DNA from 2 places in the Alterirhizorhabdus profundi genome. Region 1 is predicted to be linked to the other one. Evidence: predicted binding sites of a transcription regulator. Region 1 holds the regulator's gene; the other holds the start of a gene.
The links. The regulator LexA, encoded in region 1, represses DNA repair genes until DNA is damaged. The targets are predictions, from matches to a motif close to GTTCCNCNCTTGTTCT.
Positions count from the first base shown of each region.

Region 2: uvrA (excinuclease ABC subunit UvrA) is a predicted target of LexA. The motif match lies at 1,715-1,730, and genes of this name have one in related genera.

Region 1 covers NZ_CP046535.1:932,897-942,799, reverse strand. Annotated here, with positions in the region: gene GNT64_RS04335 (alpha/beta hydrolase) at 64-711, shown strand; gene GNT64_RS04330 (hypothetical protein) at 799-981, shown strand; gene GNT64_RS04325 (hypothetical protein) at 983-1,744, shown strand; gene trpC (indole-3-glycerol phosphate synthase TrpC) at 1,942-2,736, shown strand; gene moaC (cyclic pyranopterin monophosphate synthase MoaC) at 2,733-3,203, shown strand; gene GNT64_RS04310 (molybdopterin molybdotransferase MoeA) at 3,200-4,384, shown strand; gene lexA (transcriptional repressor LexA) at 4,452-5,114, shown strand; gene GNT64_RS04300 (phasin family protein) at 5,388-5,723, opposite strand; gene GNT64_RS04295 (M3 family metallopeptidase) at 5,755-7,803, opposite strand; gene GNT64_RS04290 (transglutaminase-like domain-containing protein) at 7,817-8,632, opposite strand; gene GNT64_RS04285 (transglutaminase family protein) at 8,626-9,555, opposite strand; gene GNT64_RS04280 (N-formylglutamate amidohydrolase) at 9,573-9,903, shown strand, end outside.
Region 2 covers NZ_CP046535.1:2,703,310-2,713,212, forward strand. Annotated here, with positions in the region: gene uvrA (excinuclease ABC subunit UvrA) at 1-1,669, opposite strand, end outside; gene GNT64_RS12890 (hypothetical protein) at 1,950-2,141, shown strand; gene GNT64_RS12895 (alpha/beta hydrolase) at 2,220-3,122, shown strand; gene GNT64_RS12900 (transglutaminase-like domain-containing protein) at 3,201-3,980, shown strand; gene GNT64_RS12905 (UrcA family protein) at 4,170-4,535, shown strand; gene GNT64_RS12910 (glycosyltransferase family A protein) at 4,627-5,451, shown strand; gene GNT64_RS12915 (GFA family protein) at 5,547-5,969, opposite strand; gene GNT64_RS12920 (LytR/AlgR family response regulator transcription factor) at 6,011-6,778, opposite strand; partial or broken gene GNT64_RS12925 (sensor histidine kinase) at 6,768-7,505, opposite strand; gene GNT64_RS12930 (hypothetical protein) at 8,594-8,848, shown strand; gene GNT64_RS12935 (hypothetical protein) at 9,045-9,590, shown strand; gene GNT64_RS12940 (helicase-related protein) at 9,602-9,903, opposite strand, start outside.

The sequences.
Region 1 (9,903 bases):
TTATATATAGGCCGCCCGGCGCCGCATCCTCTGCGACGCTTACCGATAGTCAAGCAGGTTGCGATGCCAGAAGTCATCTTCCCCGGTCCCGAAGGACGGCTGGAGGGCCGGTTCAACCCCGGCCCGCGCCCGCGCGCGCCGGTGGCGATGATCCTGCACCCGCACCCGCAGGGCGGCGGTACGATGAACAATCGCATCGTGCAGGCCCTGTATCAGACGTTCGTGCGGCGCGGCTTCGCCACCCTGCGCTTCAACTTCCGCGGTGTGGGCAAGAGCCAGGGCGTGTTCGACAACGGCGTCGGCGAACTCTCCGATGCCGCCTCCGCGCTGGACTGGGTGCAGTCGATCCACCCGGAGGCGCAGACGACGTGGATCGCCGGCTTCTCGTTCGGCGCGTGGATCGGCATGCAGCTGCTGATGCGCCGGCCGGAGATCAAGGGTTTCATCTCGATCGCGCCGCCAGCCAACATGTACGACTTCACCTTTCTCGCCCCCTGCCCGTCCAGCGGCATCATCATTCAGGGCGACGGCGACGAGGTGGTGACGCCCAGCGCCACGCAGAAGCTGGTGGACAAGCTGCGCACGCAGAAGCACATCACGATCCACCACGATACGATCCCGAAGGCCAACCACTTCTTCGAGCATGAGATGCCGGACCTCATGCGCTCGGTGGACAATTATCTCGACATGCGGCTGGCCGGGGATCGATAGCGGCTTCCGCATAGCCGCCTGACCGGATCGGCACCCCGGCCATTGCCGCCGGGCCGCCCCTCGCTTATATTTGCGTTTGGAGGCTGCATGCGCGTCAACACCGCCGAATCGATCGAGACCGGGATCAGGGTCCACGCCCGCTTCGGCAGCTGGAAGGCGGCCCGGAACGCGGCGGATTATGTGGACGGCAAGTTCGTCGTTCGCGAGGGCGCGGACGGTGGCGCCGATGCCGACGGGGCGGACCTAGAGGCCAAGCCGAACTCGATCTAGGGTGAGCTTCAGCTACACCCTGTTCCTGGCGCTGCTGCTGCTCGCGCCGGGTCTGGGTCTGTGGGCCGGCCTGCGCGCGGGCGAACGATCCGACCTGATCTCGCAGGCGGCGGAGAAGCCGGGCTCCACCTTCAGCCTGCTCGTCATCGTGTTCGGCGCGCTGGCCGGGCACATCCTCCTCTCCGCGCTGCTGGCGGTGCAGGCCGGCGTCTGCGGCTGGAGCGGGCGGTGCATCGTCCTTCCGTTCGATCCGAACATCTACCGCGTCATCCTCACCGGCGGCCGCTCCGCCGGCGTGGTGAGCGACGCGGCGTTCCTCTCGTGGTTCGTCTCGCTGCTGCTGCCGGCGCTGATCGTGGGGCTGGCGGCCTATCGCGCCAGCGGCTGGCGCGCGGTGCGCGACATGCGCGAGGCCGCCACCTTCGGCTGGCTGAAGCGCTGGGTCGATCTCGCGCGGCCGGCCAACAGCGTCATCATCGCCTATGTCGTGACGACGCTGGAGCATGACGGCGCGAACGTCGCCTACGAAGGCATCGTCGAGAATATCGCACTGGACGACGATCGCGCGATAAGGATGCTAGTGCTCAGCAGCTGCGATCGCTTCCTCGTCCGCATCACCCGCCATAACGTGCAACGCATCGACACCGTCCACGCGCCGATCCCCCTGATCCAGCTGACCGCCGCCAACTTCGTGAACGTCGCGCTGGAGGTGATCGTCGACGCCGCCGGGCCGCCGGCCGGTCACATGCCGTCGTCACCCTGAACGCGATCCATGCAGACGGCCTGCTCGCTCCACGGCGATCGTCCTCGCTTCGGGGCGATCATCATCGTTGCGAAGCGATCGTCATCCTGATGACGGAGGCGGAAGCTGTAAGGCTTACCCTCCCCAACAATCCCCGCCCCGCCTCTGGTCCGATCCGGCTTGCAATCTGCGTGTCCTGCGGCATGGGTCTGGCGACGATGTCCAACCGCCTCACCGCCATCCTCGAAACCAAACACGCGGAGGTGGCCGCCCGCCGCGCCGCCGTGCCGTTCGCCGATCTCGCCGCCCGCGCCGCCGCCGCCCCGGCCCCGCGCGGCTTCCGCGCCGCGCTGGATGCGCGGGTGGCGGCCGGCGGCTTCGGCCTGATCGCCGAGATCAAGAAGGCCTCCCCCTCCAAGGGCCTGATCCGCGCCGATTTCGATCCGCCGGCCCACGCCCGCGCCTACGCCGCCGCCGGCGCCGCCTGCCTCTCGGTGCTGACCGACGAGAGCTATTTCCAGGGCGCCGACGCCTATCTGGTCGCCGCCCGCGCCGCCGTGCCGCTGCCGTGCCTGCGCAAGGATTTCATCGTCGATCCCTGGCAGGTGACAGAGGCCCGCGCGCTCGGCGCCGATGCCATCCTCATCATCGTCGCCGCGCTGGACGACAGAGCCATGGCCGAGATCGAGGCCGCCGCGACCGAGCACGGCATGGATGCGCTGGTGGAGGTGCACGACGCCGCCGAACTCGATCGCGCGCTGCGTCTCTCCTCCCGCCTCATCGGCGTCAACAATCGCGACCTGCGCGATTTCTCGGTCGATTTCGCCCGCACCTACGAACTGGCCGGCCGCGCGCCCGCCGGCTGCACCTTCGTCGCCGAGAGCGGCCTTGCCACCCGCGCGGATCTGGATGCGATGGCGGCGCACGGCGTCTCCTGCTTCCTCGTCGGCGAATCGCTGATGCGGCAGGCGGATGTCGAGGCCGCGACCCGCCGGCTGCTGGAAGGCGCATGACCGGGCTGACCCACCTCGACGCGGCCGGCGCCGCGCGCATGGTCGACGTATCGGCCAAGCCGGAAACGGCGCGCACCGCCACCGCCGAGGGCCGCATCCTCCTCTCGGTCGAGGCGCTGGCGGCGATCCGCGCCGGCAGCGTGAAGAAGGGCGACGTGCTCGCCGTGGCCCGCGTCGCCGGCATCATGGCCGCCAAGAAGACGGCCGAGCTGATCCCGCTCTGCCATCCGCTGCCGATCGCCGCCGTCTCGCTCGATCTCGTGCTCGAGGAGGGCGCGATCCGCTGCACCGCCGAGGTGACGACCCGCTACTCGACCGGCATCGAGATGGAGGCGATGACCGCCGTCTCGGTCGCGCTGCTGACGATCTACGACATGGCCAAGGCGCTCGATCGCGGTATGCGGATAGAGGGCGTCCGCCTGCTCGCCAAGTCCGGCGGCCGCTCGGGCGACTGGCGCGCGGCATGAGCCTGCTGCCCGTCGCCGAGGCGCAGGCCCGCATCCTCGCGCTCGGCCGGCCGGTGGCGGCGGAGACGGTGTCGCTGAACGCCGCCGCCGGCCGCTTCGCCGCCGCCGACGTGACGGCGCGGCGCACACAGCCGGCCGCCGACCTGTCGGCGATGGACGGTTACGCGCTCCGCTTCGCCGAGCTGCCCGGCCCGTGGACCGTGGTGGGCGAGAGCGCCGCCGGCGCCGGCTTGGACACGCCCCTCGCGCCCGGCGAGGCGGCGCGGATCTTCACCGGCGCGCCGCTGCCGGCGGGCGCGGACACGGTGCTGCTGCAGGAGGAGGCGGAGCGGGACGGGGCAAGGCTGATCCTGGCCGGCGAGGGGCCGCCGCGCACGGGCGCGCACGTGCGGGCGGCGGGCACCGATTTCATCGCCGGCGGCACGCTGATTGCGGCCGGCGCCCTCATCACCCCCGCGCGGATCGGGCTGGCGGCGGTCGGCGGGCACGGCACCCTGCCCGTGCGCCGCCGCCTGCGCGTCGCCCTGATCTCCACCGGCGACGAGCTGGTGCCCGCCGGGCAGCCGGTATCGGGCACGCGCCTGCCCTCGTCCAACGCGCCGATGCTGGCCGCCTTGCTAGGCGGGCTGGCGGTGGACGTGATCGATGCCGGCATCGTGCCCGATCGGCTGGATGCGCTCGCCGCCGCCTTCGCGCGGGTGGTCGATGCCGATATCGTCGTCACCACGGGCGGCGCGTCCGTCGGCGATCGCGATCTCGTCCGCCCGGCGCTGGCGGCGGCGGGGGCGACGATCGATTTCTGGCGCATCGCGATGAAGCCGGGCAAGCCGCTGATGGCCGGGCGGCTCGGCGATGCGGTGATGGTCGGCCTGCCCGGCAATCCGGTATCCGCCTTCGTCACCGCCAACCTGTTCCTGCTGCCGCTGGTGCGCGGCATGCAGGGCGCGGCCGATCCGCTGCCCCGCATTATGCCCGCCACGCTCGCCGGCCCGCTGCCGGCCACCGGCGTGCGGGCCGAATATCTGCGCGGGCGGTGGGATGGCGGGCGGGCGATGCCCCTCTCCGGGCAGGACAGCGCGGCCCTGGCGAGCCTCTCCGCCGCCGAGCTGCTGATCGCCCGCGCGCCGCATCAGGCGGCACTGCCGGCGGGCGCGGCGGTGGAAATACTGCCGATCGGGTGAGATGCGCTTGACAGGGCGATTCGGGCTTCTTACACGTTCCCCGTTCGTTCCCGTTCCGGAGCCCGCCATGCTCACGCGCAAGCAACATGAACTGCTCTGCTTCATCCACGATCGCTTGGGGGAGACGGGCGTCTCGCCCTCGTTCGAGGAGATGAAGGAGGCGCTGGACCTGCGCTCCAAGTCCGGCGTCCACCGCCTCATCAGCGCGCTGGAGGAACGCAGCTTCATCCGCCGCCTGCCGAACCGCGCCCGCGCGCTGGAAGTGCTCAAGATGCCGGAACGCGCGCGCGAGGCGCCGGTGGTGAAGCCGATCGCCAAGGCGCCCGCCGTGCTGCCGATCGCCGCCAACGACGTGATCGAGCTGCCGCTGCACGGCCGCATCGCCGCCGGCGTGCCGATCGAGGCGATGGAGGGCCAGACCTCGCTCTCGGTGCCCGCCGCCCTGCTCGGCCCGGGCGAGCATTATGCGCTGGAGGTCGCCGGCGACTCGATGGTCGAGGCCGGCATCCTGGATGGCGACTATGCGCTTATCCTGCGGACGGAGGTGGCGCGCGACGGCCAGATCGTGGTCGCCCTGATCGAGGACAGCGAGGCCACGCTCAAATATTTCCGCCGCGAGGGCAGCATGATCCGCCTCGATCCCGCCAACCGCGCCTATGATCCGCAACGCTACGCGCCCGATCAGGTGCGCGTGCAGGGCCGCCTGGCCGGGCTGCTGCGCCGCTACTGATGGCGGAGGAGCGTGAACCTGGCGATCGGCGGCGGGACGCGGCCGGCTCTGGGACAAGTCGATCGTAGAGGGTGGATGAGGCTTTGGAGAGCGTGTTCGCTGCGACGGAGATCCCGGCGCGCGGCACAGGCTCGACCGTCGAGCCGGTCTGAAGCTCGACGTAGCTTCGGCTAGCGCCGCAGTCCCCGCGTTCGTCCGCTACCGTTCGCAGCACGCGGCCGACTGCCGGGGCGGCACTCGCCCAGCACCGCTCGCTCAGCACCGCACCCCGACTCAGTCCTTCTTGTTCAGCGGCGACATCACGTCGCGGCCGAAACGGGTGATCATCTCGCCGATCTGGCGGGCCTGCTCCACGCTGCGCGTGCTCTGCTCGCGCACGTAGTCGCCCTGCAGCTTCATCAGGTCCGTCACCGACGTCACCTTGGCGGCGGCGCGCAGCGCGGCAAACGCCTCGCGGGTGTTCTGCTCGGCATGGTCGATGACGGTCAGGCTGATCGCGGAGCTGTTCTCCGCGGCCTTGGCGCCCGCGCCGCGCAGCGCGTCGCCGGCGGCCTTCAGCGGCTCCACGATACGGTCCTTCATGTCGCCCGTCTGATTGTCGTCGGCCATCGCTCGTCCCCTTGCCAGAGTGCGGATCAGTCTAGGTCGCGGCCCGATCCGGCGCAATCGCCAACTCGGCGCCGTCCAGCCCGCGCGCGCGCAGCAGCGCCGCCTCGTCCGGCCCGCGCCCGCGGAACGCGACGAAGGAATCCATCGGATCGCGGCTGTCGCCCCGCGCCAGTATCTCCTCGCGGAAGCGGCGGGCGAGCGCGGCGTCGAAGATGCCGCCCTCCTCCTCGAACGCGCCGAATGCGTCGGCGTCCAGCACCTCCGACCAGAGATAGCTGTAATAGGCGCTCGCATAGCCGCCATCGAACACGTGGGTGAAATAAGGCAGCCGGTGACGCATGCCGATCGCCGGCGGGCAGCCGAGCCGGTCGAGCATCGCCGTCTCGAACGCCGCCACGTCCAGCTCGGCCGGCGGATCGCGGTGCAGCGCCAGATCGACGAGGGCGGAGGCGAGGAACTCCACGGTGGCGAAGCCCTGGCCGTAGGTGTCGGCCCGGGCCAGCGCCGCGATCAGCCCGTCCGGCACGCCGAAGCCGCGCAGCACCTCCGGCGCCACGATCCAATGCTCCATGAACTTGCTCGGAAACTCCACGAAGTCGCGCGCCACGCACGTGCCGGCCTGGCTGGGATAGGTCACGTCGGAGAGCAGGCCGTGCAGCGCGTGGCCGAACTCGTGGAACAGGGTCCGCGCCTCGTCGATCGAGAGGCGGGCGTCGCCGCCCTCGCCCTTCGCATAGTTGGCGACGGTGTAGACGATCGGCCGCACGCTTCCGTCCAGCTTCTCCTGGGTGCGCAGGCTGCCCATCCACGCGCCGCCATGCTTCTCGGGCCGGGCGAAATAGTCGGTGTAGAGCAGGCCCACGTCGGCGCCGGCCGCATCCACCACGTCCCATGCGTCCACGTCCGGATGGTAGACCGGCAGGTCCGGCCGCGCGCGGAAGCGGAGGCCGTAGAGCCGGCCGGCCGCGTCAAAGGCGGCCCGTCGCACCGCGCCCAGCCGCAGATGCTCGGCAAAGGCGGCGCCGTCCAAGGCGTAGCGTTCGCAGCGCACCCGCTCGGCATAGAAGCGCCAGTCCCACGGCTGCAGCGCGAAGCCGTCGCCATCCTCCGCGTGATCGGCGTCGATCAGCGCCTGCAACTCGCGCGCCTCGTCCAGCGCGCGGGCGCGCGCCGGTTCCCACACCCGCATCATCAGCGCCTCGGCGGCGTCGGGCCGGGCGGCCATGCTGTCGTCCAGCTTGTAGTCGGCATAGGTCGCATAGCCCAGCAGCCGCGCGCTCTCCGCCCGCAGCGCCACGATCTCTGCGATCAGCGGCCCGTTGTCATGCTCGCCGCCGGAGCAGCGGCCCGTGAAGCCGCGCCACATCCGCTCGCGCAGGTCGCGCCGGGCGGAATAGGTCAGCACCGTCTCATAGTCGCCGCGATCGAGCGTGAAGAGGAAGCGCCCGGCCGCGCCGCGCCGCTCGGCCCTGGCGGCGGCGGAACTGCGGGCGGAGAGCGGCAGGCCGGCCAGATCGTCCTCGTCGATCAGCATCTCCCACGCGTTGGTGGCGGCCAGCACGTTCTGGCCGAACCGCACGGAGAGCAGGCCCAGTCGCTGGTCGATCGCGCCCAGCCGCGCCTTGTCCGCCGGCGACAGGCCGGCGCCGCCGCGCACGAAGCCCTTGTAGCTCGTCTCCACCAGCCGGCGCTGCTCGGGCGTGAGGCCGGCCGTGTCGCGCGTCTCCCACACCGCCTTCACCCGCGCGAACAGGCGGGGATCGTGGCTGATGGCGGTGCCGTGCGCCGTCAGCAGCGCCGATACGTCCGCCTCGATCGCGCGGATGCCGTCGCTCGCCTGCGCGCTGGAAAGCGTCCAGAACAGGCGGCGGATGCGGCCCAGCCGCTCGCCCGATCGCTCCAGCGCCGCCATCACGTTGGCGAAGTCGGCCGGCGCGGGATCGTCGGCGATGGCGGCGATCTCGCGCCGGTTCTCGTCGATCGCCACGCTCAGCGCGGGCAGGAAATCGGCCGGGTCGATGTCGGCGAAGGGCGGCGCGCCGAGCGGGGCCGTCCATGGCGCGAGCAGCCTGTTGTCCACGATCCCCTCCCGTTCAGTTCGTGTCGGTCACTTCCTCCGTCGTTACCACGAACTCGGCGAGCGCGGCAGGGCCGAATGCGGTGGTGAGGGCGGTGTCGGTGGCGTCGCGGCCATAGGCCATGGCGATGCGGCCGATGCGCGGGCGGTTGTGCCGCGCATCGAGCACGTACCAGTCCTCGCCCAGATACACCTCGCACCACGCGCCAAAATCCATCGGCGCGTCGCGGCGCGGCACGCCGATATCGCCGAGATAGCCGGTGCAGTAGCGCGCCGGGATGTTCATGCAGCGGCAGAGGGTGATCGCCAGATGCGCGAAATCCCGCTCCACGCCGGCCTGGTCCTGATAGGTGTTCCAGCCGGTGCGGTCGGCGCGGGCATGTTCGTAGCCGAAGCGCACATGGTTGTGGACGAAGGTGGCGATCGCCGCCGCCTTCTCCCGCCCGTCGCGCAGGTGGCCGAACAGGCCCCAGGCCGTCGCCATCAGCCGGTCCGTCTCGCAGTAGCGGCTGCCGAGCAGGTACATCAGGATGTCGTCGGGCAGTTCGTCCACCGGCACCGGCGGCCCCCACGGCGGCGTCGCATCGGGCAGGCCGTCATCCTCGATCGTGAAATCGGCCGAGAGCGTCAGCCCGCCCGGCGGCACGGAGAGCCGGGTGCAGACATTCCCGTACGGGTCGAAATAATCGTACATCGGCACGTCCGGCGCGGCGACGATGCGCTGCGCCGTGCGCAGATCCTTGTTGCGCGAGGGGTGGATGCTCAGCATCGCCAGCATCGGCGTCTCATATTCGGTGTCGAAGCGAATCTCGTAACCGGCGCGGATCAGCATGTGTCGCCCCTTCCTGCGACGGCCTGCACCGCCGCCGTTGCAAAGTCTTGCGCGTCTTCCAGGTGGATCTCCACGCTCACGTCCATGCCGGCGGCGCTGGAGGGCATGCCGCTCCACGATCCGGACAGCGGCACCGCCTGATAGGGGTCCCGCGCCACCGCCACGCGCACCAGCCCGCGATTGCCGACGATCCCGTTGGTCGGATCGAACTCCACCCAGCCCGATCCGGGCAGGAACACGCGCACCCAGGCATGGGTGTTGCCGCCGCCCACCCGCCCCTCGCCGCGCGAGGGATTGTAGACGTAGCCGGAGACGAAGCGCGCCGCGAAGCCCAGGGCGCGCACCGCCTCGATCATCAGCACGGCGAAGTCGCGGCAGGTGCCCTGCATCTTCTTCAGCGTCTCGGTGGGCGTCTGCGTGCCCTTCTCGTGCCGCGGCACGTAGGTGAAGTCGCGCTTTATCGTGGCCGTCATGTCGCTCAGCATCGCCACCGTATCGGTCGCGCCGCTCTCCGCCACGAAGCGGCGCGCCCAGCCGTCGATCACCCGATGAGGATCGTGATGCTGCCGCTCGATCGAGCGGAGCAAGTCCGGCATGTCCTCCGACGAGTAGGTGAACGGATAGCGCCTGGCATAGGCCTCCACGTCCACATGCTCGCGCGCCACCGGAAAATGCTCCAGCCGGACGAAGCTGGCGAAGCGCAGCGCCGTGGCTCGCCGGTCGAACCGGGCGATCGCCACCGAATTGCCGAACACGTCGTGCAGCCAGCGCAGGTTGGCGGGCGGCGGATCGATGTCCAGCCGCGCCTCGATCAGCCGCTGGTCATAGCTCTCGCGCGGCCGTACCATGATGCGATGCTCGCCGAACGCCACCGGCTGGCGATATTTGTAATGCGTGACATGGCTGATCGTCAGCACCGGCATCGAGGCGAGTTCCGCACATGAACAATCCGGGGACGAACGCGACATCGCCGGCCGCCACCGCGATCGGCGGACTGCTGGCGTCGGGCGACCCCCCTCCGGTCGGCATAGTCAACTCGGGCGGCCGCTCGCCGTTCCTTCTCACCGGCGATCATGCCGGCGTCGCGGTGCCGCGCGCGCTGGGCCGGCTGGGCATCGACGAGGCGGACCATGCCCGCCACATCGCCTGCGACATCGGCGTGCGCGCGCTGGGCGATCGGCTGTCGGCGCTGCTCGACGCCACCTTCGTCCACCAGATCTACTCTCGGCTGGTGATCGACTGCAACCGCCGGCCCGACGCGGCCGATGCCA
Region 2 (9,903 bases), 1.8 Mb from region 1:
GCTGGTGCAGGCCGATCGAGGGCTCGTCCAGCACGTAGAGCACGCCCGACAGGCCGGAGCCGATCTGCGACGCCAGGCGGATGCGCTGGCTCTCGCCGCCGGAAAGGGTGCCGCTGGTGCGATCGAGGTTCAGATAGTCGAGCCCGACATTGTCGAGGAAGCCCAGCCGCTCGACGATCTCCTTCAGGATGCGCTCGGCGATCGCGCGCTGCTGATCGTTCAGATGGTTCGGCATGTCGCGGAAGAAGGCCAGCGCGGGGCCGACCGCGCGGCGGGTGGACATCGAAATGTCCTCGCCGGCGATCTTCACCGCCAGCGCCTCCGGCTTCAGGCGCGCGCCGCCGCACACCTCGCACGGCGCGGAGGACTGGTACTTGGCCAGCTCCTCGCGCATCCACGCGCTCTCGGTGGAGAGCATGCGGCGTTCCAGATTGCCGATCACGCCCTCGAACGGCTTCTTCACCTCGTAGCTCTTCTTGCCGTCGATGAACTTCAGGGCGACGGGCACGCCCCTGGTGCCGTGCAGGATCGTGGCGACATGCTCGGGCGCCAGCATGTTCCACGCCACGTCGAGCGAGAAGCCGAAGTGGCGGGCGAGGCTGGCGAGCACCTGCATGTAGTAAGGCGACGGCGGGTTCGATTTGGCCCACGGCACCACGGCACCCTTGGCGATCGACAGATGCTCGTTCGGCACGACGAGCTGCGGATCGAAGTACAGCTTCTCGCCAAGGCCGTCGCACGCCGGGCACGCCCCCTGCGGCGCGTTGAACGAGAACAGGCGGGGCTCGATCTCGGCGATGCTGAAGCCGGAGACGGGGCAGGCGAACTTCTCGCTAAAGGTGATGCGGTTGGCGGGCACGGCGCCCACGCCGGCCGCGGCCGATCCCTTGGCGGCGCCCTTCTTGCTGGTGCCGGCGGGCGCCGCCTCCGCCTCGCGGCCGGGCACCACGCCCTCGGCCAGATCGACATAGGCGAGACCCTCGGCCAGCTTCAGCGCCGTCTCGAAGCTCTGCGCGAGCCGCGTCTCGATATCGGCGCGCACGACGAGGCGATCGACGACCACCTCGATGTCGTGCTTGTACTTCTTGTCGAGCGCCGGCGCCTCCTCGATCTCGTGGAACTCGCCGTCGATGCGCACGCGCGTGAAGCCGGCGCGCTGCCACTCCGCAAGCTCCTTGCGATACTCGCCCTTGCGGCCGCGCACGGCGGGCGCCAGCAGGTAGAAGCGCGTGCCCTCCGGCAGCTGCATCACCCGGTCGACCATCTGCGACACGGTCTGCGCGCTGATCGGCAGGCCGGTGGCGGGCGAGTAGGGCACCCCCACGCGCGCCCACAGCAGGCGCATATAATCGTAGATCTCGGTAACGGTCGCCACCGTGGAGCGCGGGTTGCGGCTGGTCGTCTTCTGCTCGATCGAGATGGCGGGGCTCAAGCCCTCGATATGATCGACGTCGGGCTTCTGCATCAGCTCCAGGAACTGGCGCGCATAGGCGGACAGCGACTCGACATAGCGGCGCTGCCCCTCGGCATAGATGGTATCGAAGGCGAGGCTCGACTTGCCGGAGCCGGAGAGGCCGGTGATGACGACCAGGCTGTCGCGCGGGATGTCGACCGACACGTCCTTCAGATTATGCTCGCGTGCGCCGCGCACGCTGATGTGGGTCAGCATCGGGCGGCCCCCGGTATCGGATCGTGGTTCGGCATGGCGCCCTCTGTTCCAGATTTGTTCGGCTCGGGCAAGCGGCCCCGCGCACGCCGATATAGGGTGGCGGCGGCCGCTGCCTAGCGCGCGGCGCGGGCGACATCGGCCCGCCCGGTGCCGACCGTCGCCGCGGCGTTTGCCGGCATGGCGCTAAACATCGCGGCTTGGGCGCCGTAATCCGGTGCAGGCGGATCGGGGCGGCACGCGGCGGCAGTCGTCCGCCGATCCCGTTGCCGGAGGACTTGTCTTGGCCATGCGTACCCCCGATGCCGCCGCCCTCGAAGCGATGCTGGTCCAGGCGCTCGCCACCAGCGACCGGCTGGACTACGACATGGTCGGCGCGCACGTGGCGACCGCGCTCGATGCGTTGCGCCGCGAGGCGGCCCGGCCGCGCCGGGCGGCCTTTGCCGAGCTGCCGTTCCCGGTGCTGGAGGGCTGATCGGCCCTCCCCGTTGTCTTTTCGCCTGTGCGGCGCGGGCGGCGCGCTGTATCGCCCCTGCCTCACTTTCCGCCAGGGATGACGATGCGGCTGGGCCAGAGGATCGGACAGGCGCTGCTCGCCGCGCTGGCAACGGCCGGCTGCTCGCCGCTGCGCACCTTCGACGCGCTGGTGCCGAAGGATGGCGGCACCATGCGGATCGCCGCCGATCTGCCTTACGGCGCCGATCCCCGCCAGCGGCTCGACGTCTATGCGCCGCGCCGACCCGGGGCGTCGCCGCTGGCGACGATCGTCTTCTTCTACGGCGGCTCGTGGAGTTCCGGCACCCGCCGCGGCTACGGCTTCGCCGCGCGGGCGCTGGCATCGCGCGGGTTCGTCGTCGTCGTGCCCGATTACCGGCTGGTGCCGGCGGTGCGCTTTCCCGCCTTCCTCGCCGATTGCGCCGCGTCGGTGCGCTGGGCGCGGGCGAACGTGGCGCGCTACGGCGGGGATCGCGCGCGCATCGTGCTCGTCGGCCACTCGGCGGGCGCCTACAACGCGGCCATGCTCGCGCTCGATCCGCAGTGGCTCGGGGATGCGCGGGGGGCGGTGCGCGGCTTCGTCGGCCTTGCCGGCCCCTATGATTTCCTGCCGCTCGAAGGCCCGATCACCACCGCGACCTTCGGCGCGTGGCCGGTGCCGGAGGAGACCCAGCCGATCCGCTTCGCCGGCGCAGGCGATCCGCCGGCGCTGCTGCTCAGCGGCGCGGAGGATCGCACGGTGCTGCCGCGCAACGGCCGCGCCCTCGGCCATGTGCTCCAGGCCGCCGGCGTGCCCGTGGAGGTACGTGAATATCCGCGCCTGGGCCATGTCGGCATGGTCACGGCGCTGGCCCGCCCGCTGCGCGGCAAGGCGCCCGTCCTCGCCGACATCGCCGCCTTCGCCCACCGCGTGACGCAGGGCGCGCCCGCCTCCTCGCGCCCGCCCGCAGCGCGGCCGTAATTTCTCCGCGGGCGGCTGGAACGCGGGCGGCGCAGGGCGGTTCGGGGCGCATCGTCGAACAGCGTGGGGGAACGGGATATGCGGCTGAGCATAGAGGCGGTGCTTGACTATCAGATGGCGGAGCCGGTGGACGTGCTGCTCACGATCGAGGCGGCGCCGCTGCCCGATCAGATCCTGATCTCCGATTCGCTGACGATCGACGGCAGCGGCCCCCTGCGCCCGGTGCCCGGCGAGGAGAGCATCGGCCGCCGCACCTGGATGCACGCGCACGGATCGTGGCGCGCCACCTACAAGGGCGTGTTCGACGTGACGCGCGACGTGCCGGACCTGAGCACGCTCAAGCTGGCCCACCGCCACGATCTGCCGGCGCTGGTGATCCCCTATCTGTGGCCGAGCCGCTACTGCGAGAGCGACCAGTTCAACGACTTCGTCGAGGACGAGTTCGGCCGCTACAGCGGCGGCGCCAAGGTGCAGGCCATCGCCGACTGGGTGCACGATCACCTGAAATACATCGCGGGATCAAGCGACGCGACGACCACTGCCAAGGACACGTTCGTCACCCGCCACGGCGTGTGCCGCGACTATGCGCATCTGATGACCACCCTCACGCGCGCCGCCGGCATCCCGGCGCGCGTCGTCTCGGCCTATGCGTGGCAGCTCGATCCGCCGGATTTCCACGCGGTGGTGGAGGTGTGGCTGGAAAATGGCTGGCAGCTGGTCGATGCGACGCGGCTGGCGCCGGTAGAGGGGCTGGTGCGGATGGCGGTGGGCCGCGACGCGCTGGACATCGCCTTCATGACCGTGTTCGGCGCATGCCAGCTCGTCGAGCAGCGCGTGTCGGTTGAGCGGATCGACTGAAGTCTCGCCGCGACGTTCGTCGAACAGATCAGGTCGTTCGTCGCCGATCATGTCGCATGTGGAGGCTATTGGCGGCCCCGTCGAAGAACAGACGCACGAACGACGCGAATCCGTAAAGGAAATCCCGGACAGCGGCGGCGGATCGCTCCCGCAGTCGAGAACGGGATTTCATCAACGGAGGATTTCATCATGATCGCCACCATCCGCACCCTCGCCGTATCTGCCGCCGCCACCCTCGCTGCCGTTGCCGGCATCCCTGCCCACGCCGCCGATCTCGGCGATCAGCGCAGCGTCGAGATCCGCCACGGCGATCTCGATCTCACCTCCGCGCAGGGCAGCGCCGCGCTGCAGCGGCGTGTTCGCCTCGCGGTGCGCTCGGTCTGCGGCACCGCCGACACGCGCGATCTCGCCGCCCAGCAGCGCATGGCGGCCTGCCGCGCCCAGGCGAACGCCGCCGCCCGCCCGCGCGTCGATCTGGCGATCGCCAGCGCCCGCTCGGCCACGCAGCTCGCGCAGAATGTCGGCGCGCCTTCGCTCCACGCCGCCGCGCACTGATCCCCGCCGCGGACCATCCCCGAAGCCGACGCTCCGGGGATGGTCCGCACGCTTCCGCGCATGCACGATCCGGCCTATGCCGGCGCCCGACATGCCCGAGACCCCGCCGACCGACGCGCCGATCGCCGCCGCGGCCCCCGCCCGCACCGCGCCCGTCGCGATCACGGCACCGGACGGCGGATCGCAGGAGGGGGTGCTCACCCTGCCGGACGGCTGGGGCGCCGCCCCACCGCTCGTCAGCTGCACCATGATCAGCCGCGGCCGCATCTTCCCCGCCGCGCTGGCGATCGAGTGCTACCGCCGCCAGACCTATCCGAACCGCGAGCTGGTGATCGTCACCGCCGCGACGGACGGCGCGCTCGCCGCCCACGTCGCCGCCCTCGGCGATCCCACGATCCGCATCGACAGCGTGGCGGAGATGCCGCTCGGCGAGCTGCGCAACGCCGCCGTGGCCCGCTCGCGCGGTGGCATCCTGTGCACCTGGGACGACGACGATCTCAGCGATCCGCAGCGCATCGCCTTCGCCGTCGCCGCGCTCGCCCCGGCCAGGGCCGCCGCCTCGCTGCTGCTGCGCACCCTGCTGTGGTGGCCGGCGCGCGGGCGCCTCGCCATTACCCGCCGCTACGGCTGGGAGATGACCCTGGCGGCGCGGCGGGCGGCGCTGCCCATCTTTCCCGCGATCGGCCCGGGCGAGGACACGACCGTCGTCAACCTGATGCGCGGCCTCCACCCGCTGGTGCTGATCGATCGCCCGATCGACTATCTCCGCGTCGTCGGCACGAACATCTGCCCCGTCGATCACTTCGAATGGCTGTTCGACACCGCGACGGAGACGTTCGCGGACGAGGCCTATGAGGCGACCCTGGCGACGCTCGACCGGCGGATGCCCGTCGCGGCCTATCGCGCCGGGCTATAGGCGATCGCCGAACAGCCCGGACCATGCTGAACGCGTTTCAGCACGACGGCACGGAAGGTCGGAAGCGATCGGCCATGGCAGCCGCCCACCGCCGCTCACGCCAAGCCCGCATCCTCGCCGATGATGGAAGCGGGCCGCACATAGCCGAACGGGCCTTCGCCGGCCCAGCCCCGCCCGTCGGGGAAGCGCAGCTCGATGCCGGCGAGGTCGCGCTCGTCGGCCAGCCGCATGTTGACGCCCATCACCCCGTTGCCGAACTTCGCCACGGCGCCGGCGGTGAGGGTGAAGTGGGTAGTCGAGCCGCACCGGCCGCAGAAGCCGATCTCCGCGCCGGGATCGTCCTTGTCCGCCCGGGTATAGCCGCGCGCCGCGCCCTCGACCGCCACGTCCGCCGGCTGGAAATAGCCCCAGCGCGCGCCCGTTTTGCTGCACAGGGTGCAGTTGCACTCGTGGATATAGTCGGGTCGCCGGTCGATCCGCACGCGGATCAGGCCGCAGTGGCAAGCGAGCGTCAGCATGTGCCTGCCCCTATCATCACCGCCACCTGGCCGATAGCCGCCTATCGGCCGGCCATCTCCTTGGCCGCCGCTAGATAGGTCCGGCCGATCCGCACCTCGCCGCCGTCGCGCAGGTCGGCATGCCACACGCCCAGGCCGTCGTGGCGCAGCTTGGCGATGAAATCGCGGCGGACCAGGGTGGAGCGGTGGAGGCGGATGAACAATTGCGGGTCCAGCCGCCGCTCCAGCTCGCTGATCGTCTGGTGCAGCAGGAAGCTGCGCTGGCCGATATGCAGCCGCATATAGTCGCGCTCGGCGTCGATCCGGTCGATGTCGATGGCGGCGAGGCGGATCATCTCGGATCGGTGCGGCACCCAGAACTCGTCGGCGTGGGGGCTGGGCGCCGCGGCCGGCTGCGGCGGCGGCGCCGCGCGCAGCCGCTCGCCGACGCGCGCGACGGATCGCTCCAGCCGCTCGGCGGAGACCGGCTTCAGCAGATAGTCGACCGCCGCGACGTCGAAGGCGGCGACGGCGAACTGATCGAACGCGGTGCAGAAGATGATCGCCGGCCGCCCGCCGCCCTCGCCCCGCTCGGCGCGCGCGGCGAGCGCCGTCGCCACGCCCAGCCCGTCGAGCCCCGGCATCGCGATGTCGAGCAGCAGCAGGTCCGGCTGTAGAGCATCGACGAGGCGCAGCGCCGCCTCCCCGTCGCTCGCCGTGCCGACCAGATCGATGCCCGGCGTCCGCGCGCAGAGGATCTGGAGACGCTCGACGGCGAGCGGCTCGTCGTCCACCACCAGCGTGCGGAGCGGCGCCGGCTCAGCAGTCACGCCGCACCAGCGGCAGGAGGAGCGTCACGCCGAAGCCGCCGCCGGGCAGCGGTCCCCAGTCGCACGCGCAGGCTTCGCCATAACGGGCGGCGAGGCGATCGCGCACGTTGCGCAGCCCCACGCCGGTGCCGGGCGGGGCATCCTCGTCCGGCAGCATCGTGTCGCCGTCATCCTCCACCGTCAGCCGCAACACCGATCCCTGCTCCTTTGCGCGGATGCGGATGGTAATTGGCCGACGCGCGCGGGACACGCCATATTTCACCGCATTCTCGACGAGCGGCTGCAGGATCAGGCCCGGCACGCAGGCGTTCTCGAGCTCCGGCGGAACGGCGATGTCCACCACCAGCCGCTCGGGAAAGCGCACCGCCTCGATGTCCAGATAGAGGCGCTGGAGGCGGATCTCCTCGTCCAGCCGCATGTCGTCGGTGGGATCGCCGGTCAGGCTCGTGCGGAAGAAGGTGCTGAGGTTCATGATCATCCGCTCGGCCGCCTCCGCCTTGCCGATCATGACGAGCGACGAGAGCGAGTTGAGCGTGTTGAACAGGAAGTGCGGATTCACCTGGTAGCGCAGCGCGCGCAGCTCGGCGGACTGGGCGGCGGCGCGGAAGCGGGCGGCGCGGCGCTCGGCCACGCGGGTCTCGGCGGCGTAGCACATCGCCAGGTACAGGGCGGCCCAGGCGGCGATGAAAAAATAGCCGTTGGCGGCATTGTCGGCGATCGCCTGGATCGGCGTCATGCTGTGGCCGTCGCTGCCGCCGCCCACCTGCACCATGATGCGGCGATTGGCGTCCAGCGTCACCGGCGGCAGCGGCACGGCGGCGGCGGCCCGCGCCGCCGCGGCGGCGCGCCGCGCCTCGCGCGCGGCGACCACCGCCTCGGCACGCGCCGCCGCCACGGCCTCGGCAGCCTCGGCGGCAGCTTCCGATCCGCCCGCCGCCGTGACGCCGGCCTGCGCGCGGCGGGCCTCGGCGATGGCCGCGACGGCATCCTGCACGGCCTCCGCCGCGTCCGTCGCGTCGGCGACGCTGTCGTCGGCATCGTCCAGGCCGCGCGCGGCGGCGCGCCGCGCCTCGCGGATCGCCGCGCCGGCATCTCGGCTCGCCGAGGCGACGATCGCCTCGATATCGGGCAGCCGCGGATTGGCCCTCGTATCGACGGTGACGACCGGCTCGCTGCGCCGGCCGTCGGCATCCTCGACATGCACGCTGATCGCGCGGCGCGGGCGGGAGCGGCGGGCGGCGCGGGCGCCGCCGGCGCCGCCTGGCCGGGGGGGCGGCGGCGGAGCGGCCGGCGCGGTGCCGCGCGGCGCGTCAATCACGACCATCTTGGTCGTCTTGCGCGCCTTGGCCGCCTCCTCCCGCTCCGTGACCGCGCGGAAGGCGAGGAAGTTGGCGGTGGAGTAGAGCACGGCCGCCGGCACCGCCAGCACCGCGGCGATGGCGACGCTGAGGCCGAGCGAGCGGCGGGGGATGCGGCGCAGGACGAGATAGAGCAGCAGCGTGGCGGCCGCGCTGGCGACCGTCACGATCAGGCGCCGGCCCAGCATGTCCCACTGGTCGCCCATCTCGAGCACCGTCGAGCGCACGGTCACGATCGCGAAGTAGAAGGTCCAGAAGCCGAGGATCGAGAGCAAGGCGACGCGCGGGCTCAGCGTGGCCGCGCCGGCGTCTTCGGTGGTGGCGTTCATCCGCCCGGTATAGCCATGCCGCGACGGCGCGGGAGTCCGCCGGTCGAACGTCATCGCGATTTGATCGAATCGCGCCCGGAACGGTGCCCGGCGCGCCGCGTTTCCCCAGAAACACAGGAGACGATATCATGGCCGACAACGACCGGACCGACGATGACGATCGCGCCACTCCCAATGTGCGCGACGCGCATGATGCGGAGGACGACAAGCGGCTGAAGTTCGATCCCGGCGATCAGGACGCCAAGCTGGACGTGGCGCTGGACGAGAGCTTTCCGACCTCCGACGCCCCGTCGAACACGCAGCCCGGCAAGGGCAAGGATCCGGCGCCCTCCTCCGGCTATGACGAGGATGCCGAGCGCGAGCGGATGAACGCCAAGGAATAGGCGTATCGCGGTCGCGAAACACCGTCCGTCTCATTTTTGCGCGCGTCATGCCTGCGGCGCGTGACATCCATGTTGCAATGCAAAAGGAAAAATGCTCCGCTTCGGTCTGCCGGCGATAACGGCGCGGTTAAGCGCTTCGAAACCAGTTTGGGTGCTTGATCGTCAGGTGAGGCAATCCGATTTCGGGGAGTTTCCGATGGGCACCCAGGCGAGACCGGCGGACGGCGCGATGACGCTGGCGGAAATGAAGGAGTTCGCGGCGTTCCCCGGCGCCACGCAGCGCTACATCCGGCGCTCGCTGGACGTGGGGCTAGAGCGCGAGGACGCGCTGACGCGCTGGTCTCGCGACGTGATCGAGGCCGCGAGCATCCGTGCCCAGCGCCGCGTGTACGAGCGGCTCGACCATGTCCGCGAACTGGTGCCGGACGATAGCGGGCTGGATGCGGTGGAGCCGTTCCTGGCGCCGCTGGTGACGATGACGGCTTTCGATCTGGGACAGGATCGGCTGGCGAGCTTCGGCTCCTACCGCTTCCTCTATGAGCGGCTGATCGGCGCCAACGTGCGGCCGTGGCTGCCCGGCGCCTTCTGTGCCGCCGCCGCCTTGCCGCACCTCCACCCGGAGAAGAGGCGCGTGCTGCTGCAATCGATCAGCGAGGCGGCGGCGACGGCGCCCGGCTGGTCCAATCGCGAGCCGAGCTTCTTTCCCGAATGGGTGGAAAAGGTGGAGATGCGGGCGAACTGAGGCGGCCCGCCTCAGCCGTCGCCCATCCCTTCCAGCAGCGTCGCCACCTGCGCCAGGCGCGCCTCGTTCGCATCCGTTTCCGTCCGCAGCAGCAGACGGTCGCCTTTCGCCTCCAGCCCGTCCGTCGCGCCGGCGAAGCCGGATCGCGGGGTCAGCGCGATCGCGGCCGGGCCGGCGACGACGCGATCGATCATGGCCGCGGCCGCCAGCAGGCGGATGCGGGCGATCGCCATCAGGGTGCGCGCCTCGGCCGGAAGCGTGCCGAAACGGTCTTCCATCTCCTCCTCCAGCGCATCCAGCGCCGCCGGCGTCG